DNA from 4 places in the Micromonospora sp. DT62 genome. Region 4 is predicted to be linked to each of the others. Evidence: riboswitches for the same ligand, from Rfam matches in the RefSeq annotation. Region 4 holds a riboswitch; each other region holds the start of a gene.

Region 1 (3,199 bases), on a different contig from region 4:
GGTGCTCCGGGGCGAAGAGCCCGGTCAGGCCGGCCACCCGCAGGTAGCGGCGGGCCGCCTCGTCCCGGCTGGCGAACCAGGTCACCGGCCGGGCCGCCAGCTCACCCGCCTTGGCCAGCTCCGCCGGCGACCAGACGGCCTTGATGCCGAGCCCGACGACGGCGTCGACGGGCAGCCCGGCGCCCCGGGCGGCCAGCGCCAGTCCGACCACCCCGCCGAGGGAGTGCCCCAGCACGACCAGCCGGTCGCCCGCCGCGAGCCCCGCGGCGATCCGCGCGGCCAGCCCCGGGAAGGAGTACTCCGGCAGCGGCGGCGACCAGCCGTGGCCGGCGAGGTCCGGCGCCAGCCACCGCCCCGCCCACCGACGCTCCAGCAGCGGCGCCCAGGGCAGCCACACGTCGCCGGTCGCGCCCATGCCGTGCAGCAGCAGGAGCACCCGCCGGCCGTCCCGGTCACCCGACTCATCGACCATGGGCGCAGTGTGCCACCCGTCGGACGCCGCGGGCGAGGGCCGTGACCCGGACACGACATCGGGCGCCGACCCCCCGGGTGGGGAGCCGACGCCCGACGGCGTCGCTCAGGCGGAGTAGCCGCGGGTGGCGGCCCAGTTCGCCAGGGCGATGGTGCTGATCCAGTACGACGCGGTCGCCGGGTTCGCCGAGTCGGCGATCTTCACCAGCCGTCCCCCGTCCTGGTAGCCGACCACCGCGATGTAGTGGCCGCCGGGGAAGGAGTGCCAGCCGCCGTCGGTGTCCGTGGCGCTGCCGGCGACATTGACCACGACCCCCCGCCCGTCGGCGATGGCCGCGACGACGTCGGCCTGGAGCCGGTCCATCTGGGCCGGGGTGGCGGCGCCACCGGGGATCATCCGGGTCCGGTACGGCTCGCCCTTCACCGTCGCGTTCAGCACGCGGGTGGTGTCCTGGGCCGAGTCGGTGCCCATCTGGTCGGTGCCCAACTGGGCACCGAGGGCGTCCTGGCTGCGCGCGATGCCGGCGGCGCTGAGGGCGTGCCGGACGGCCGCCGGACCACAGTTGTAGAAGGTCGTCTGGGCCTGGTAGTCGTAGTCCAGGCTCTTGGCGGCCGGCGGCTTCGGCGGCTCCGGCTTGCGGGTCAGGTCCGGGTCCGGGGCGGCGCTGGACGCGCTGGCCGACGGGGCGGCGCTGGACGCGGCCGGGGCGGCGCTGGACGGGGCGGGCGCGACCCGGGCCTGGCTGCGCGAGGCCGCCGCGTCGTCCCGCAGTTCGGTCGCGGCCACCGGGGCCGGCGCGGCGGCGGGGGCCTCGTCGGTTCCGGCCAGCAGCGCGCCCGTGCCCGACGCCAGCACGAGCGCCGCGGCGGACGCGGCGGCCAGCTGGTACGGACGCTCGGACGTGAGGCGACGCAGCTGTCGCTTGAGGTGGTGCTTCACGGTTTCCTCCACGGGCTCGGGGTAGCGGCCGTCGGTCCGCGCCGAGGGCAGGGCGGACCGACCGCGCGGACGGGCGTCCGGGCGGGTGGTGGGCCACTCAGGGGATGCGCCCGGGACGCCGGGCGACGGACGGTGACCGGCGGGTCAGCTCATGACCTGCGGGCGGACGAGCGCGGTCACCGCGGCGCCGTGGAGACGGCGGCACAACCGAGGGGTGTACGGGTGTGGCATGAAGATGGAACTCCTTCCGACACCGCCGACCGGGTTAGCTGACGGATTCGGGCGGGAAGAACGCCCTACCACGGGCCCACGGCCCACGGATTCACCCCAACGAGCACTGGGTCCCCGGTTCGTCGTTCACGATTAGGCGGGTCGGCGCGGCGTCGCCTCTGGCGATCGGGTACCGCACCGGACGCGCCGACATTACTGGCCGGCCCACGCCCTGCCAACCCCGCCCCACCTGCCTAAACCTTGATCGGCAAACAATTTTTGCGGGCACTTCGCCACTGACGCGACTCAATGGGACGACCGTTTCTGTGCGCGCCTCCGGGCGACAATGGGACAAGTGGCGGACATCGGCGCCGAAACCCCGGCGGGAATCGACCGGGCCGCGCCGGATGACCGGTTCGCCGACGTGGTGACCGGCGTCACCGAAACGGTCGGGATTTCGTCGCCCGGACTCTCCAGCCGCCGGGGCGTCTCAGCGCGAGTCGGCGTACGTCGGTCGGTGGTCGTCCTGCGGGTCGGCGGCCCGGGGGCGCGGCACGGCGTTGCCCCGGTCCCCCGGCGCCGCCCCGCGGCCGCCGGGGTCCTTCCCGGCGCCGTCCCCGTCCCGCGGCGTCCGGACCGGCCTGCGCGGAGTGAGCAGCCGCATCATCGGCGTCTCGACGAGACGGTGCAACAGGCCGGCCAGGGCCAGGTTGACCAGCAGGAAGCCGAGCACCACCGCCGGCCCCCACCAGCCGGTGAAGCCGACGCCCCAGTCGCCGGTGAGCCGCAGGACGGTGATCATCACGAGGACGTGCACCAGATAGAAGGCGAAGGAGACCTCGCCCAGCCAGACCATCGGCCGGGACCGCCACGGCGAGCGCCGCCCGCGCACGTCCGCGTCCGCCGCCGCGGCGATGACCAGGATGTACGCCACCGAGAGCAGCGCCGCCCACAGTTCGGCGCGCACCCACTGCGCGGCGACCACCCAGGTCACCACGAAGAGCAGGCTGGCCAGCGGCAGGCCCGGCCCACGCCACCGGCCACGCCGCATCAGCTCGGCGGCGGCGACGCCCATCCAGAACTCCAGCGACCGCACCGGCGGGAAGACCTGGGTGAACCACCAGCGGCTCTCCTCGGGCACCAGCGCCTGGGCCGGCCAGAGCGCCAGGATGAGCAGCGGCACCGCGACCACGACGGCCCACAGGGCCCACGGCCGGGCCCGGCGGATCAGCGGCAGCGCCAACGGCAGGCAGAGGTAGAAGAAGAACTCGCAGGACAGCGACCAGCTGACCGTGTTGATGCTGTAGAAGTGGCCCGGCCGCGGGTCCCACGCCTGGAGGAGGAACAGGTTCTCCACCGCGACGAACCGGTCCACGGGGTCGGCGAACCAGGCCGCGACCGCCAGGGCCGCCACCCACAGCACCACGTGGCTCGGCCAGATCTTGGCCACCCGGCGCCGCCAGAACGCCCGACGGGTGTCGGTGGGTCGGGCCGACCAGACCAGCACGAAGCCGCTGAGGATGAAGAAGAACTGCACGCCCGACAGGCCGAGGGCGAAGGCCCAGTCCACGACGGCCT
Region 2 (3,199 bases), on a different contig from region 4:
GACGATCCCGACGAGATCGTCACCGTGGCCCGGCAGTGGCCTGCCACCACGGTGCGCAACCACACCCGGCTGCGGGCGGAGCCCGACGGCGTGGTCCGCATCGAGGTCGAGATCACCCTCGCCGCGCCCGCGCCGCTCTTCGGCTACGCGTTCCGCCAGGCCCGCGCCGCCCACCTCGGGCTGGCCGCCCGCCTCGCCGTGGCCCTCGACACGAGCCCGCCTGGGCCGCCGGCCGACTGACCGCCGGACGGGCCCGGCCGCAGTGGCTGGAGGCGGCGGACGCCGCCGCGCCCCGGTGACCCGCGACGGGCGGGGGACCGGGGCGCGGGCGTCAGTAGACCGACAGGTGCACGTGGTTGGTGTGGTCGCTGGACGGGTCGCCGTTGGCTCCGCTGTACGACTTCCATCCGCTGCTGGGCAGCCAGATCTGCCTGTACCAGATCACGTAGAGCACGGCGAGCCGGTCGGCGTTGCGCACGAAGTACGCCGACAGGTTGTTGCCGTACGTCCGGTCGCCGCCGGTGGCGTCGCCGCCGAAGCCGCCCTTCTGGGCCGCGAAGTCGCAGGCCCGGCCCTTCGGGTGCTCGCCCGAGCCGCCGGGGCGGTAGCAGGAGACGTAGCGGGTGAAGCCCGCCGCCTTGGCCTGGTTGAGCGCGTGCAGGGTGCGCGGGGTGATACAGCCGTTGGCGGGGGTGGGGTCGTTGACGCTGCACGACTCGCGCGGCCAGGAGCCGTCGGAGTTGCGCGGGGCCGCCTTCGCCGTCTTGCTGGAGGTGCCGCCCGGCGAGGTGCCCGCCCCCGTGGACTGCTGCCGCTGTTGCTGCTGCTCGCGGTTGGCGACCGTCAGCGCCCGTTCGGCCTGCTCCTTGCGCTTGGCCATCACGGTGACCTGCTTGCGCTGCTCCCGGATCTCGCCGTCCAGGGCGAGCTTGGTGCGGGTGGCCTCGTCCCGGGTCTCCTGGAGTTCGCGCAGGGCCCGGTCCTCCTTGGCGGCCACCGCGTCGAGGGCGGCGGCGCGGTCCATGAAGCCGTCCGGCGAGCTGCTGTTGAGCAGGGCGGACGCCACGCTGAGCCGACCGGTGCGGTAGGCCGCCCCCGCGATCTCGCCGACCCTGGCGGTGTGCGCGGCCAGCTCGACCTCGGTGGTCTTGAGCTGCGTGGCGAGCTGCTGCTGCCGCTTGGCCGACGTGTCCAGGGCGCGCTTGGCGTCGAGGTAGCCCTTGCTGGCGGCCTCCAACTGGGCCCGCAGGGCGGGGGTGCCGCCCTCCTCGTCCTGGCCGGGAGCTGCGGCGAGCAGGCCGGCCCGGGTGGCGGCCGCCGCCGGGGCGGCGGTGACCGGAGCCACCGCGGCGCCGAGGGCGAGCATCGTGGCGATCAGGGCCGCCGTCCGGGCGGCACGTCGTCGTACAGGTGCCATCACTGGCATGCAGGTGTCCTTCCGTCAGCCGCCGACCGGGTTAGCTGACGGGTTCGGGACGGAAGATCCCTACCGCTGACGCGGATGCACCCCACGAACTTGGTTCCCCGGTTCGCCCCGCCGGGCGATTAGGCGGCGGCCACCGCCGGCACCGGTGGGTGCCGCCTGGCGGAGGCCGAAGCCGAGCCTACCGGTGCCGGTGTGACTGATGCAGCGCAGGTGACGCAGGGTGTACGTCCACTAACAGTCAAATCCGGCATAAGCGCACAATACTCTCCCAGATTTAAGGCTGTCCTCATTACCACTCAACCGACCCGCAGGCCCCGCGCGACGCTCCGGGCTCGATCTGCAACGTGGCGTGCTCGATGTGGAAGTCGTCGTGCAGCGCGGCCCGGGCGGCGCCCAGCACCGCGCCGACCTCCGCGCCGGGTGCCATGGTCAGGTGGGCCGAGGCCACCTCCATTCCGGAGGTCAGCGTCCAGACGTGCAGGTCGTGCACCTCGGCGACGCCGGGCACGGCGGCCAGCCGGTCGTGCACCGCGGTCACCTGGAGGTGCTCCGGCGCGGCCTGCACCAGGATGCGCAGCGCGGCCCGCCCGAGCCGCCAGGTGCGCGGCAGGATGAACACCCCGATCGCGACCGCCACCAGGGGGTCCGCCCACCACCAGCCGGTGGTGGCGATCAGCAGGGCGGCCCCGATCACGCCGAGTGACCCCAGCAGGTCGCCGAGCACCTCCAGGTACGCCCCGTGGACGTTGATGCTCTCCTTCGCCCCGGAGCGCAGCAGCGCGAAGGCGCCGATGTTGGCGAGCAGGCCGAGCACGGCGACCACCAGCATCGGGCCGGCCAGCACCACCGGCGGGTCGCCGAAGCGGCGCACCGCCTCGATCACGACGTAGACCGCGACGCCGGAGAGCAGGACGGCGTTGGCCAGTGCGGCCAGCACCTCCAGCCGGTAGAGGCCGAAGGTGCGCTGCGGGTCGGCGCCCGCCCGCCGGGTGGCGGCGATCGCCGCGAGCGCCATGCCGATGCCGAGCACGTCGGTGAACATGTGCCCGGCGTCGCTCAGCAGGGCCAGCGAGCCCGTGCGGAAGGCCGCCACCGCCTCCACCACCATGAGGCCGGCGAGCAGCCCGAACGCCGCCCAGAGCCGGCCCCGGTGGCGGTGCGCGGCATTCGCCACCGACCCGTGATGGTGGTCATGACCTGCGCCCACGCGCCCACCCTCCGTCAGGCGTCCGGATTCGCGTTCAATCTATGTTCACATCGCTATGTATGCAAGTAACGTCGGCTCAGCCGATCGGGTCGACGGTGGTCAGCCGCTGGGTGGCCCGGGACAGCGCCACGTAGAGCGTCCGCACCCCCGACCCCGGGTCGGCCCGGATCTCGCCCGGGGCGACGAGGACGACCCCGTCGTACTCCATGCCCTTGGCCTCCAGGCTGGTCACCACCTGCAAACGCGGCGCGCCGAGCCGGCCCAGCCAGCCGGCCACCTCGTCGCGGCGCGGCACCGGCGTGATCACCCCGACCGTGCCCTCGACGTCGGCGAGCAGCGCGCCGGCCGCCGCCACCACCGCGGCCTCCAGCTCAGCCGGCGGCACCGACAGCGCGACCGGGTCGATGCCGGTGGAGCGCACCGCCCGGGGCAGCGGCAGGTCCGGGTGCAGCCGGCGGATCTCGGCCGCCGCCACCGCGAAGATCTCCGCCGAGTTGCGGTAGTTCGTGGTGAGGGTGAAGTGGTGCCGCTTGCGCCGGCCCAGCGCCTGGTCCCGGGCCCGGGTC
Region 3 (3,199 bases), on a different contig from region 4:
GTAGCCGAAGCCCGGCCCGTACTGCTGCATGAGGAGGCGGATCCCGTCGGCGAGGCGGGGCTCGTCGGCGGCGAATTCGGACCAGGAAGCCATGCCGGCATTCTATCGAACAATTGTACGAAGATGCACTCCGACACGCAGGTCACGCGTGTCGGTCGCTAAGGTGTGCGGATGCTGCTCTCCGACCGCGACCTGGCCTCCGAGATCGAGGCGGGGACGCTCGCGCTGGAGCCGTTCGAGCCCGCGCTGGTGCAACCGTCCAGCATCGACGTACGCCTGGACAAGCACTTCCGGGTCTTCAACAACCACCTCTACACCCACATCGACCCCGCGCAGCAGCAGGACGACCTCACGTCGATGGTCGAGGTGCCCGACGGCGAGCCGTACGTGCTGCATCCGGGCGAGTTCGTGCTCGCCTCGACGCTGGAGGTGATCACGCTCGGCGACCAGCTCGCCGGCCGCCTGGAGGGGAAGAGCTCACTGGGCCGGTTGGGCCTGCTCACCCACTCCACGGCGGGCTTCATCGACCCGGGCTTCTCCGGTCACGTGACCCTCGAACTGTCCAACGTCGCCAACCTGCCGATCACCCTCTGGCCGGGCATGAAGATCGGCCAGCTCTGCATCTTCCGGCTCTCGTCGCCGGCGCAGCATCCGTACGGCTCGGCCGTCTACGGCTCGCGCTACCAGGGGCAGCGCGGCCCGACCCCGAGCCGCTCCTGGCAGCACTGGCGCACCTGGCCCACCCGCTGACCCGGGCCGCTACGTGTCAGGAAGGGCACCTTCCTCTACCGGATCCGTCAGGAAGGTGCCCTTCCTTGCACCTCAGCCGGGCCGGCCGTAGCTGTGGATCGGGCCGTCGTCGACCTTCTTCATCCTGATCGGCACCCCGGCCCGGGAGGCGTGCACCACCCAGCCCCCGCCGACGTACATGCCGACGTGGTGCAGGTCGCTGTAGTAGAAGACGAGGTCGCCCGGGCGCAGCTCGCCCCGGCTGACGGACGCGGTGGCCCGCCGCTGCTGCGCGGCGTTGTGCGGCAGCGACACCCCCGCCTTCGCCCAGGCGGCGAGCATCAGGCCGGAGCAGTCGTACGAGTTCGGCCCCTCGGCGCCCCAGACGTAGGGCTTGCCGATCTGCGCGCAGGCGAACTTCACGGCGGTGCCGGCCGGGCCGCCGGGATAGCCGGCCGGGCAGGGGGCGGGGCGCAGCGGCCCGCCGCCGCCGTTGCCGTAGACCCGCAGCCGCAGCTTCTGCAACCGGTCGATCTCGGCGTTGATCTGCTTCTTCTTCGCCGCGAGCTGGGCCTCGGTGCGGCTGAGCTGGACGACCATCTCGTCCAGCGGCGCCTTCTTGGCGGCCAGCCGGTCGCGCAGCTCGGCGACCTGCCGCACGTCCTGCTGCTGGTGCTGGGCGAACTGGTCGAGCAGCTCGAGCTGCCCGATCATCTCGCTCGGTGAGCGGCTGCCCAGCAGGGCGTTGACGGCGGAGACGTTCTCGCCCTTGTAGGCGCGGGCCGCCAGCGCGCCGACCTTCTCCATCGCCTGGTCGACCTGCTTCTCCAGGGGACCGATCTGCGCGGCGAGCGCGTCGGCCTGCTTTCGCCTGGCGGCCAGGTCCTGTCGGGTGGCGTTGTGCCGTTCGATGATCGGTTCGAGCTTGTTCCAGTCCTCGTCGATCTGCCGCTCGATCTCGGCGACCGTCGGTTCGGCGTGGGCCGCCGTGGCGCCGCCGGTCAGGACGACGGCGAACGCGGCCAGGGCGGCGAGGGCGGTGGTGCAGCGGTACCAGCGTGGGCGCGGCGCAGCCGTCACCGGGTCGGCGAGGGCCGACCGGGCCGACGGTGGCCGCGGGGCATGGTGTGCCACCGGGCTTCGTACTCCTTCTTCCGTACCGCCTACCGGGTTAGCTGACGGGTTCGGGCGGGAAGGGGCGCCCTACCGCAGGACTGCGGATTCACCCCGGGGAACATGGGTCCCCGGCTCGCTCGGGAGCGACTCGGCGGTGTCGGACCGTCACCGCCCTGGTTGGACGGAATGTCACCGGCCGACGAAGGACCAGAGTAGAGACGACCGTTATCGATCCGCAACCCTACGGGCAGTGACACTCCGTACCCACCCGGGTCGGGCGGTTCCGCAACCCGGGCAACGAAGATTTCCTTCCTTCTGAAGTGTCTGACGGAAAGGTATTGACCAGAGGCGGCGGGCGGGGCGAAGGTGACCCCACCTTTGCCCGTCCGAACTGGGGGTCTGATGCACCTGTCAGCGACATCGAGGAGCAGACGCGTCCTGCTGGCCGCCGCCGTGGCAGCCGCCATGGCGACGACGCCGCTCACCGCCGCCGGATCCGCCGCCGCGGCAGCGCCGGTGAACGACCGGCAGCAGCAGTACGCCGCCGCGGCCGCCGAGTACGGCGTACCGGAGAGCGTCCTGCTCGGGGTCTCCTACCTGCAGTCCCGCTGGGACACCAACGCCGGCACGCCGAGCACCAGCGGCGGCTACGGACCGATGCACCTCACCGACGCCGAGCACGTCGCCGCCCTCGCCGGCGGCACGCACCACGACGAGGGCACCGAGGACCCGCGCGGCGACGACTCCCGCCCGTCCCTGGCCGAGGCCGGCGAGCCGCCGGCCGCCACGCCGCCCGCCGAGGCCGCGCTGCGGACCGTCGACGCCGCCGCCGACCTGACCGGCGCCAGCGAGGAGTCGCTGCGGACGGACGTCACGGCCAACATCCGGGGCGGCGCGGCGCTGCTGGCCGCGTACCAGAAGGAGATCGGCGCCCCGGTCGGCGCCGGCACCGACCCGGCGACCTGGTACGGCGCGGTGGCCCGGTACTCCGGCGCGGACAGCGCCGACGCCGCGGCGGCCTTCGCCAACGAGGTGTACGCCACCATCGCCACGGGCGACAGCCGGGTGACCGACGACGGGCAGCGGGTCACGCTGGCCGGCCGGGCGGTCCAGCCGGACCGCTCCTGGCTGGACCGGCTGCGCCTGCGCAAGCTCGCCCGACCGGACGGGCTGGAGTGCCCGAGCGACATCTCCTGCGAGTGGATCCCGGCGCCGTACGAGAACTACGGCCCCACCCTGGGCGACTACGGCAACCACGACCTGGGCAACCGTCCCACCCAGCAGAAGATCGAGTACATCGTCATCCACGACACCGAGGGCTACTTCGGTCCCAGCGTCAACCTGGTCAAGGACC
Region 4 (3,199 bases):
AGGGAAGCCCCGACGCGTCGCAGGGCCCCTGCGGCACGGTCACCGTGCAGGTGCAGGACGGCCCCGACGCCGGCCAGCAGGTGGAGACGCCGGTGCCCGCGGGCCCCGGCGCGCCGACCGTCGCCGTGGACGACGAGATCATCCTGGTCGAGCTCACCGACCCCGCCGACCCCACGGCCAGCACCTACAACATCGCCGAGCACCAGCGCGGCGAGCCGCTGGTCTGGCTGGTGGCGCTCTTCGCGGCCGCCATCGTCGCCTTCGGGCGGTGGCGCGGGCTGGCCGCGCTGGCCGGCCTGGCGGCGAGCTTCGCCATCCTGCTGACCTTCGTGCTGCCGGGCATCAGCGCCGGGAACCCGCCCCTGCTGGTCGCGGTCGTCGGCGCCGCTCTGATCATGTTCGTGGTGCTCTACCTGACCCACGGCGTGACCGCGCAGACCTCGGTCGCCGTGCTCGGCACGCTGGGCAGCCTGGTGCTGACCGGTGTCCTCGGCACGATCGCCACCGCCGCGACCCACCTGACCGGGTTCGGCTCCGAGGACGCCACCACGCTGTCGATGTACCAGGCCGACGTCGACCTGCACGGGCTGCTGCTGGCCGGCATCATCATCGGCTCCCTCGGCGTGCTGGACGACGTCACGGTGACCCAGGCCGCCACGGTCACCGAGCTGGCGCACGCCAACCCCGGGCTGTCCCGGACACAGCTCTACCGGGCGGCGACCCGGGTCGGCCGGGCGCACATCGCCTCGACGGTGAACACCATCGTGCTGGCGTACGCCGGTGCCTCGCTGCCGGTGCTGCTCCTGCTGACCGCCGACTCGCGGGCGGTGACCCAGCTTCTCACCAGCGAGTTCCTCGCCCAGGAGATCGTCCGCAGCGCGGTCGCCACCCTGGGCCTGATCGCCGCCGTGCCGCTGACCACCGCGCTGGCGGCCCTGGTGACCACGGCCGGCCGACGCGGCGGGGACGCCAGCGACCGCGCCACGCCCGCGCCGACGCCCCGGCCGGCCACCGACCGGTCCGAGGCGCTGGAGGCCCTCAGCGGGCCGCGTGGGGACACGCCGTCCGCCGCGCCCGCCGGGGGCAGAAGTACGGACATCGCATGGTGACGCTCCTCAGCGTGACCGAACAGAACGTTCGACCTGATAAACGCGTCACTGCTCACCGTCCGCCATTACGAAATAACGCATTTAGTCGGCTTAGGGACGTAGATCCCCGGGAGCGTTCTCGGGTAACCTCGCTGCCGGTCACCGCCGAAGGCGCGCAGCGGCGCCTGCGGTGCCGCCGCCCAATCGCCGCGAGGCGAACCGGGGACCCAGGTACGTGGGGTGAATCCGCGACAGCGGTAGGGGCCACTTCCGCCCCGAACCCGTCAGCTAACCCGGTCGGCGGTCGACGGAAGGGAAAACTGTGACGGCACCCCTACGCCGCTGGTTGACGCCCGTGGTGGCCGTACTCGCCGCCCTGGCGGTCTTCGCCGGGCCTCTCCCGGCAGCGGCCGCGCCCACCCCGCCCAAGCCCTCCGGGCACGGGGACGACGAGCCCAAGCTGCTCGACGACCTCATCGAGGCCCGGAACCGGTCCTACGTGCAGGCCAAGGCGAAGCTGGCCAATTCGAAGAAGCGCCAACTCGAACTGGCCCTGGAGGTCTCCCGGGCGCAGGCCGAACTGAACGCGCTGGCCCCCCAGGTCAGCCAGATCGCCGCCCAGTCCTACCGCACCGGGCGGATCGGCGCGGTGTCCATGCTGCTGGACACCGCCAGCCCCGACTCGTTCGTCAAGCGCGCCGCCGCCCTCGACGAGCTCAACCTGGTCAACTCCAAGAAGCTCGCCGAGGTGAACGCGGTCAAGGACCGCGCCGAGCAGGCCAAGCTGGCGCTCGACACCGAGGTCCGCGAACAGCAGAAGCTGACGAACGAGATCGCGCGCGGCAAGCGGGAGGCGGAGAAGGCGCTCGCGCTGGTCGGCGGCAGAGGGCTGACCAGTGGCAAGGTGGTCGCCACCTCGCCGGTGGCGAAGATCGCGCCGGGGCGGGCAGCCGACGGCGACTGGACGCCGCTGTCACCCACCGAGGACGACCCCACCACCTCCGGCCGCATCACCGCGCGCACCCTGCACATGTACAAGGAGGTCAAGCGGGCCGGCTTCAACCGGTTCGTCGGCTGTTACCGCTCCGGCGGGCCGTACGAGCACCCGAAGGGCCGGGCCTGCGACTGGTCGCTGCAGAGGAGCGGCTTCTCCCCCTGGCACAACGACGACACCTACATGTACGGCAACAACCTGACCGCGTTCCTGGTCCGCAACGCCGACCGGCTCGGCGTCTACTACGTGATCTGGAACAGACAGATCTGGTTCCCGGCGACGGGCTGGAGTTCCTACAGCGGTCCGTCGAACCACACCGACCACGTCCACGTGTCGCTCTGGTAGACACGCACACGCGCGGCACAGCCGAGAGCGCGGACAGGGCCGCCCCGCCGAACGCGGGGCGGCCCTGTCTCGTCGTACGGACCCGCCCGCCACGGCGGTGACGGGCGGGCGGTGGGCGGTTGTTCAGGCGAGCGCGGCGCTGGCCGCCGTCTCCGGCGCGTCGGCCGTACGGGCGGGCACCTCGGCCACCGTCCGCACCTCGCCGGCGGTCAGCCGGTACGACATGCCGACCACCCCGCAGCGGCCGGCGGCCACCTCCACGGCGAGGACGGCGGAGCGGCCCAGCATCGCCTCGACGGTGTGCGCGATGTGGATGTCGACGATCCCGTCGATGTCGTCCACGCCCTCGGCGGCGGCCCGGCGCAGGCTCGGCACCACGGCGTCCACCACGGCGCACAGGTGCCCGACCGGCGGGGTGCCGGTGGCGTCCGCCGTACGCGCCGCCTGGACGGCCCCGCAGGAGTCGTGCCCCAGCACCACCACCAGCGGCGTGCCCAGGACCGTGACGGCGTACTCCACGCTGCCCAGCACCTCGGGACCGATGGTGTGCCCGGCGGTGCGGACCACGAAGAGGTCACCGAGGCCGCGGTCGAAGATGATCTCGGCGGCGAGCCGGGAGTCGGAACAACCGACGATCACCGCGAAGGGGTGCTGCCCGTCGGCGACCGCGGCGCGGTGCCCGGCGTCCTGGTTGGGGTGGCGCGGGGCGCCGGTCACGAACCGCCGGTTGCCGGCGTGCAGCTCGGCGAGCGCCTGCCTGGGACTCGTGGGG

What was found. A riboswitch is a leader RNA that binds a small molecule or an ion and turns the genes downstream of it on or off. The one in region 4 is predicted to bind cyclic di-AMP.
Region 1: it holds a riboswitch for cyclic di-AMP, as region 4 does, so the genes downstream of both, ACPXCB_RS00560 (C39 family peptidase) here and ACPXCB_RS24065 (coiled-coil domain-containing protein) in region 4, are expected to answer to the same signal.
Region 2: it holds a riboswitch for cyclic di-AMP, as region 4 does, so the genes downstream of both, ACPXCB_RS16310 (coiled-coil domain-containing protein) here and ACPXCB_RS24065 (coiled-coil domain-containing protein) in region 4, are expected to answer to the same signal.
Region 3: it holds a riboswitch for cyclic di-AMP, as region 4 does, so the genes downstream of both, ACPXCB_RS17005 (NlpC/P60 family protein) here and ACPXCB_RS24065 (coiled-coil domain-containing protein) in region 4, are expected to answer to the same signal.

What each region holds. Positions count from the first base shown of each region.
Region 1 covers NZ_JBNCOB010000001.1:129,034-132,232, forward strand. The annotation lists gene ACPXCB_RS00555 (alpha/beta fold hydrolase) at 1-472, opposite strand, end outside; gene ACPXCB_RS00560 (C39 family peptidase) at 578-1,423, opposite strand; cyclic di-AMP (ydaO/yuaA leader) riboswitch at 1,651-1,791, opposite strand; gene ACPXCB_RS00565 (acyltransferase family protein) at 2,112-3,199, opposite strand, start outside.
Region 2 covers NZ_JBNCOB010000010.1:33,006-36,204, reverse strand. The annotation lists gene ACPXCB_RS16315 (SRPBCC family protein) at 1-240, shown strand, start outside; gene ACPXCB_RS16310 (coiled-coil domain-containing protein) at 332-1,417, opposite strand; cyclic di-AMP (ydaO/yuaA leader) riboswitch at 1,431-1,562, opposite strand; gene ACPXCB_RS16305 (cation diffusion facilitator family transporter) at 1,716-2,633, opposite strand; gene ACPXCB_RS16300 (HelD family protein) at 2,710-3,199, opposite strand, start outside.
Region 3 covers NZ_JBNCOB010000011.1:1,183-4,381, reverse strand. The annotation lists gene ACPXCB_RS17015 (pyridoxamine 5'-phosphate oxidase family protein) at 1-93, opposite strand, end outside; gene dcd (dCTP deaminase) at 172-750, shown strand; gene ACPXCB_RS17005 (NlpC/P60 family protein) at 823-1,863, opposite strand; cyclic di-AMP (ydaO/yuaA leader) riboswitch at 1,876-2,009, opposite strand; gene ACPXCB_RS17000 (N-acetylmuramoyl-L-alanine amidase) at 2,311-3,199, shown strand, end outside.
Region 4 covers NZ_JBNCOB010000021.1:52,436-55,634, forward strand. The annotation lists gene ACPXCB_RS24060 (YibE/F family protein) at 1-1,109, shown strand, start outside; cyclic di-AMP (ydaO/yuaA leader) riboswitch at 1,276-1,407, shown strand; gene ACPXCB_RS24065 (coiled-coil domain-containing protein) at 1,411-2,427, shown strand; gene ACPXCB_RS24070 (carbonic anhydrase) at 2,551-3,199, opposite strand, start outside.